One region of the Pseudomonas sp. TMW 2.1634 genome, then DNA from elsewhere that is predicted to be linked to it. Evidence: predicted binding sites of a transcription regulator. Region 1 holds the regulator's gene; the other holds the start of a gene.

The links. Region 1 encodes FliA, which starts transcription of late flagellar genes. Its sites were predicted from a motif close to CTAAAGTTTNNNNNNNNNNNGCCGNTAA; they were not measured.
Region 2: the regulator FliA is predicted to act here: its motif matches at 1,731-1,758, upstream of flgM (flagellar biosynthesis anti-sigma factor FlgM).

The regions. Positions count from the first base shown of each region.
Region 1 is NZ_CP016849.1:1,907,272-1,910,680, reverse strand. Features, by position in the region: gene flhF (flagellar biosynthesis protein FlhF) at 1-447, shown strand, start outside; gene fleN (flagellar synthesis regulator FleN) at 567-1,394, shown strand; gene fliA (RNA polymerase sigma factor FliA) at 1,394-2,134, shown strand; gene BFC21_RS09130 (chemotaxis response regulator CheY) at 2,331-2,702, shown strand; gene BFC21_RS09125 (protein phosphatase CheZ) at 2,723-3,409, shown strand, end outside.
Region 2 is NZ_CP016849.1:2,408,073-2,411,481, reverse strand. Features, by position in the region: gene BFC21_RS11465 (flagellar brake protein) at 17-757, opposite strand; gene BFC21_RS11460 (flagella synthesis protein FlgN) at 854-1,321, opposite strand; gene flgM (flagellar biosynthesis anti-sigma factor FlgM) at 1,371-1,694, opposite strand; gene flgA (flagellar basal body P-ring formation chaperone FlgA) at 1,846-2,601, opposite strand; gene BFC21_RS11445 (chemotaxis protein CheV) at 2,678-3,409, shown strand, end outside.

The DNA.
Region 1 (3,409 bases):
CTCGAACCGCTGGTGCGCAAGCGCGTGGTGCTGGTCGATACCGCGGGCCTGCAAGCCAGCGACCCGGCGTTGCGCCTGCAGCTCGAAAGCCTGGCCGGGCGCGGGATCAAGGCCAGGAATTACCTGGTCTTGGCCACCACCAGCCAAAAGCAGGTGCTGACGGCCGCGTACCTCAGTTACAAGCGTTGCGGGCTGGCCGGTTGCATCCTCACCAAACTGGATGAAACCGCAAGCCTGGGCGAAGTGTTGAGCCTGGCGATCAGCAACGAGCTACCGGTGGCGTACCTCACCGACGGCCCGCGGATCCCGGACGATCTTCACCTGCCGCGGCGTCACCAGTTGGTGAGCCGGGCAGTGAGTGTGCAAATGCAGGAAGAACCCAGCGAAGAGGCCATGGCCGACATGTTCGCTGATATCTACCACAGCCCGCCCAAACGGGTTGGCTGAGGTCGTCAAAATTACGTTGCAATGTACCTACATCGGCTGGTCTGAAGGTGTTGTTCCACTGGGGAACGCGCAGCCAACGCATGTAGCCGCGTCTAAGTAAGACAAGGTAAAGAAAGATCATGGGCAGCATGCATCCCGTACAGGTGATCGCAGTGACCGGCGGCAAGGGTGGCGTCGGTAAAACTAACGTGTCAGTCAACTTGTCCATCGCATTGGCCGAGCTGGGCAGGCGCGTTCTGTTGATGGACGCGGACCTTGGGCTGGCGAACGTCGATGTTTTGCTGGGCTTGACCCCGAAATTCACCCTGGCCGATGTGGTCGAGGGGCGTTGCGAGCTGCGCGACGTATTGCTCCAGGGCCCCGGCGGGATCCGCATCGTGCCAGCGGCCTCGGGTACCCAGAGCATGGTGCACCTGAGCCCGGCGCAGCATGCCGGTCTGATCCAGGCCTTCAGTGACCTGGGCGACAACCTGGATGTGCTGGTAATCGACACCGCCGCCGGGATCGGCGAGTCGGTGGTCAGCTTTGTGCGCGCCGCCCAGGAAGTGCTGTTGGTGGTGTGCGACGAGCCGACCTCGATCACCGACGCCTATGCGCTGATCAAGCTGCTCAACCGCGACTACGGCATGAACCGCTTCCGCGTGCTGGCCAACATGGCCCAGAGCCCGCAGGAAGGGCGCAACCTGTTCGCCAAGCTGACCAAGGTCACCGACCGCTTCCTCGATGTAGCCCTGCAGTATGTGGGCGCCGTGCCCTACGACGAATGCGTGCGCAAGGCGGTGCAAAAGCAGCGCGCTGTGTACGAAGCGTTCCCGCGTTCCAAGTGCTCACTGGCGTTCAAGGCCATTGCGCAAAAAGTCGATACCTGGCCGTTGCCCGCCAACCCCCGGGGTCACCTTGAGTTCTTTGTCGAACGTCTGGTGCAGCAGGCAGGGGGGCGCTTTTAATGACGGCCAGCGGTTACCGCATGTACAGCAAGTCGTCGCGCGACAGCCAGTACGAACTTATCGAGCGCTATGCGCCCCTGGTCAAGCGCATCGCCTACCACCTGCTGGCGCGTTTGCCGGCCAGTGTGCAGGTGGATGACCTGATCCAGGCCGGCATGATCGGCCTGCTCGAAGTCTCGGGTAAATACGACGCCAGCAAGGGCGCGAGTTTCGAGACCTACGCCGGTATCCGTATCCGTGGCGCGATGCTCGATGAGGTGCGCAAGGGTGACTGGGCGCCGCGCTCGGTACACCGCAATACGCGCATGGTCAGTGACGCAATTCGGGTAATTGAAGCAAAAACCGGTTGTGACGCTAAAGATCATGAGGTTGCGGCCGAACTCCAGTTAAGCCTTGACGATTATTACGCCATTTTGAATGACACCCTGGGCAGCCGCCTGTTCAGTTTTGATGACCTGTTGCAGGACGGCGAACACGAAGGGTTGCATGAAGATGGCGCAAGTGCCCATACGGAGCCGTCGCGCGACCTTGAAGACGAACGCTTCCAGGCCGCGCTGGCCGATGCGATTGCACACTTGCCCGAGCGTGAACGGCTGGTGCTGGCGCTGTACTACGACGAAGAACTGAACCTCAAGGAAATCGGCGAAGTGCTGGGGGTCAGCGAATCCCGTGTCAGCCAGTTGCACAGCCAGTGCGCGGCCCGCTTGCGGGCACGTTTGGGGCAGTGGCGCGCGCACTAGGGTCCTTGATACCTGTGGGAGCGGGCTTGCCCGCGATGGGGTCGACGCGGTGAATCAGTAACGCCGCGTCGTCCGCATCGCGGGCAAGCCCGCTCCCACAGTCGATTCTGGCTGTGTTTGAAAACGAATTGATTGAATGACGCGTTCAGCAGATGAGCGCGTTAAAGACTGCTTGGAGGTCGAATTGGACAAGAACATGAAAATCCTCATCGTTGATGATTTCTCAACGATGCGGCGGATCATTAAAAACCTGTTGCGTGACCTGGGGTTCACCAACACGGTCGAGGCGGACGACGGCACCACCGCGTTGCCGATCCTCAACCTGGGGCATATCGACTTTCTGGTGACGGACTGGAACATGCCGGGCATGACCGGCATCGAGTTGCTGCGCCATGTACGTGCCGACGAAAAACTCAAGCACTTGCCGGTGCTGATGGTGACCGCCGAAGCCAAGCGCGAGCAGATTATCGAAGCGGCCCAGGCCGGTGTTAATGGCTATGTGGTCAAGCCGTTCACGGCTATCGCACTCAAAGACAAAATCGAAAAGATCTTTGAACGCATCGGTTGATCGGTTGCCTTGGGGGCACTATGGAGCATAAAGATTGCACACAGGCCGATTTTGAATCGACCCTGAAAAAACATGCTCACGAATTGGTCGAAAGCCTTGAACGAGGCCAGTTTGGCGATGCCGTGCAGTTGATTCACGAGCTTAACCAGACCCGCGACCGCGGCCTGTATCGCGAAGTCGGCAAGCTGACCCGCGAACTGCACAGCGCCATTGTCAATTTCCATATTGATCCGAGCATGCCGCAAGCCGAAGAAGTGTCGCAGATCACGGATGCCACTGAACGTTTGGCTTATGTTGTGAAACTCACGGAAGCGGCAGCCAACCGGACCATGGACCTGGTGGAAAACAGCACGCCACTGGTCAACGGCCTGGGTCAGGAAGCCAAGGAACTGAGCGCGGATTGGGGGCGTTTTATGCGCCGCGAAATCGGTGCCGAAGAGTTTCGCGAGCTGGCGCGTCGGGTTGACAGTTTTTTGACGCGCAGTGAAACGCAAAACAACATCGTCTCCGCCAATTTGACAGACATCCTGCTGGCCCAGGATTTCCAGGATTTGACCGGTCAGGTGATCAAGCGCGTGACGCAACTGGTGACGGACGTGGAGAGCAATCTGCTCAAGCTGGTGTTGATGGCCAGCCAGGTCGATCGCTTTGCCGGCATCGAACACGACCGTGAAGCCTTGCGTGCAGAAAATAATTCGCAAAAAAAC
Region 2 (3,409 bases), 500 kb from region 1:
GCCAGCTCCCACTGGTTCAATAATCGTCGTCTTTATCGAACTGGCGCGCCTCGCGCTGCAGTTGGTAGACAAAGCGCTCGACCTGACGCTGCACCGCGCCGCTGATATTGTGAAAGCGCATCCCGGCAAAGGTGATGTTCAGGCGCTCTTCAAAGTGCAAATAACGCAACTCCACTGGCGTGGACATCAACCCGAACGGCAGGTCGGCGCTGAAGCGCTCATACACCTGGCCCAGTTGCATGCCCTGGCTGATATCGCCCTCAAAACGCAATTTGCAGCCGGTTGCCGAAACATCCAGCAGCTTGCCCTTGATCGGCGCCTTGAGTTTGTCACCTGCCACTTGCACATTGACCAGGTTGGCCAGCCGCAGGGCCGCACGGAACGCATTGCGGCGCTGGTGGTACACCACTTCGCGGGGCAGTGCGCCGCGGTAGCAGCGGTGGTCGCGGCTGTCATCAATGGTCAGTGCCGTGGTGCATTCCCAGGCAATGCGCACACCATCATGGAAACCTTCAACCTTGAACGGCACACCCGCTTCAAGAAAACGCTCACCGTCACGGGGGATCATTTCGTCCAGAGCCATGCTGCTGCTCTCGCGATTGACATCCACCACATAGCTCTGGAAGCGCTGGGTGCGGTCCTGGAAAGTAATGATCAGCGGGTCATGGCTCTCTTGCAGCATCCGCAAGTTGGAGGCAATTTCCAACGGCGTGGTGAGCACCTTTGGCGGTTGCGGAGCATCTTGGGCGTCGAACACGTTTGATCAATCTCCAGACAAAATACAGCGACACGCAAAAGATGGGCATTCTGCCATCATGTTGTGTGTCTCGCTACATACGGTGGTGACGCGGGTTCAAGCCTGGCTGTAGGCGCGGTGCTTGTTAAGCATCGAGGTGGTGCCGCGTGCGTCATACAGCGACGGAGCTTCGCCGCCGTGGAGAATGCGCAACTGGTTGGCGGTGATCGCCTGCTGGGTCTGGATCGACTGACCATTGAGCAGGTTGGCAGCCTGGCATTGAGCCAGCAGCTGGTTCAGCACATCGCCCTGGCTGAGCAGTTGAGTGCCCACGCTGGAATGGCTGGCCAGGCTTTCGAGGCCGCTGCGGTTGGTGGCCAGGCCAAGGCTGGCGAGGATTTCACTGCGGCGGCGGCCATGTTGCTCTAGCAGGATAATCAACGACTGTTTGCGCGCCAGGATATTTTCCAGCACTTGCATGTCGCGGCCTTTAAGGGCGATGGATTCGTCCTGCAACAGGCCGAGCAGTTGCTCGGCGGGGGCGAGGTCATCGTTGATCAGTTGCAGTAAATTTTCGTCGTGCATGGCGAGCTCTGGGAGTTAAGCGTCCAAAAGCGCGGCACAGGCCGTGGGCCTAGCGCTGGGCTTCCATGTTAAGCAGTTTGCTGGCGACCTGGTTGCTGTCGACTTTGTAGCTGCCGTCGGCGATGGCTTGTTTAAGCTCTGCCACCCGATTTTTGTCGACTACAGGTTGGTCACGCAACGAGTCGCTGATCTTCTGCAACTGTTGAGCCTCTTGGCTGAGGTGAACAGATTCCCCGCTTGGGGCGCTGGCGCTGGTTTGCTCAGGGCTGTTTGCCGGGGCCGCAGGCGTGCTGCCGGTTTCCTGGCTGGCGTTGCTGCGCGTACTGCCGGTCAGGGGCGGGGCGCTGTTGAGACGACTGAAGTCGATGACCATAACGTTAAACCTCGGGGTATTTGGACGCTTGCCATGTTTTCGGCCATACCCGGAAAAACTTTAGGCTCGATTAATCATAGCTTCACACAGACCTGCACTGATCTGCGTCAATCCACAGTGTAGGAAAGTAGGGAGACTGATGCCAACTTTCCTACAATGCCACTTCTACTTGCCCGGGTGCCGTCACCCTGGCGCGGATAACACGCTTGGAATTCAGATTTTTTACCCGTATTTGCTCGCTAAGGCCACCGTCTGACAGGGCTTCGCCGGGCATCTTGACACTTAATGTGCCGCTGCGGGCGCTGATCACCACATGATCGCCCTTGCGCACGGCGGCAGCCTGCTCCAGATGGGTGAGGGTCAGCACCTGGTCGGTGACCATCGGGCGCAGCAGTTTTTGCCCCACGGCCAGCTCGGTGGCTGTCAGGTAGCCCTGGTTGATCAGGCTGACATCGCGCTCGCGCAGAGTGACGTCCGGGTAGTCGATAACCATGCCGCGCTTGAGCGGGTGGTTGACGGTGACCACATCGCGGAACAACTTGACCTGGGCCGGCACGAAGATGGTCCACGGCGACAGCCCTTCGCAGCGTACGCGCACGATCACGCGCCCCATAGGCTGTGCCGGGCTTTCGAGAGAGGCTGTCAATTCCTTGTCGCACCGGGCCAGGCGCAGGCGCGGGTCGAGGTTGTTGACCTGGATCTGATAACGCCCCTCGGTCTGGCTGGTGGCCAGGTAGTCTTCAACCGTGAATTCAAGAAAGCCCTGGGTCACGCCGATAAGCTGTTCAGGCGATGTAAACGCGTCAGCCCTGCTATAAGTGCTGAGTGCAAGCAAAGTGCCCGCCGCCAGCAGGCGCAGGGTTAGCGGGAACAGTCGGTGGCAGGAATTTGTCGTTTTGGCGTTCATGGTCGTTAAAAAGCAAGCCCCGTGCCGTTTATGCAACATACGGGCTGAAACTTTAAGTTTTTAAGAGGAGCTGAGTATGGCCGGAGTGATGGATGCGGTTAACCAGCGCACTCAACTGGTGGGGCAAAACCGCCTGGAGCTGTTGCTGTTTCGTCTGGATGGGCCACAGCTTTACGGGATCAATGTTTTCAAGGTCCGCGAGGTGCTGCAATGCCCCAAGCTGACCTTGATCCCCAAGTCCCACCCTGTGGTGTGCGGTGTGGCGAGCATTCGCGGCGCGACCATTCCGATTCTCGACCTGGCGATGGCCACCGGCGCGGGTGCCTTGAAAGATCAAAGCAACCCGTTTGTGATCATCACCGAGTACAACACCAAGACCCAGGGCTTCCTGGTGCGTTCGGTCGAACGTATCGTCAACATGAACTGGGAAGATATTCATCCGCCGCCCAAGGGCACCGGCCACGATCATTACTTGACGGCCGTGACCCGCATGGACGACCAATTGGTCGAAATCATCGATGTGGAAAAGGTGCTGGCGGAGGTTTCGCCCTCACCGGAAACCATCACCCAGGGCGTGGTGGATGTCGAAACCCAAAGCAAGGCGCTGTCATTGCGGGTGCTGACCGTCGACGATTCGTCGGTGGCGCGCAAGCAGGTTGCCCGCTGCCTGCAAACGGTGGGCGTGGAAGTGGTGTCGTTGAACGATGGTCGCCAGGCGCTGGACTACCTGCGCAAGCTGGTGGCAGAGGGCAAGGACCCGGCCGAAGAGTTTCTGATGATGATCTCGGATATCGAGATGCCGGAAATG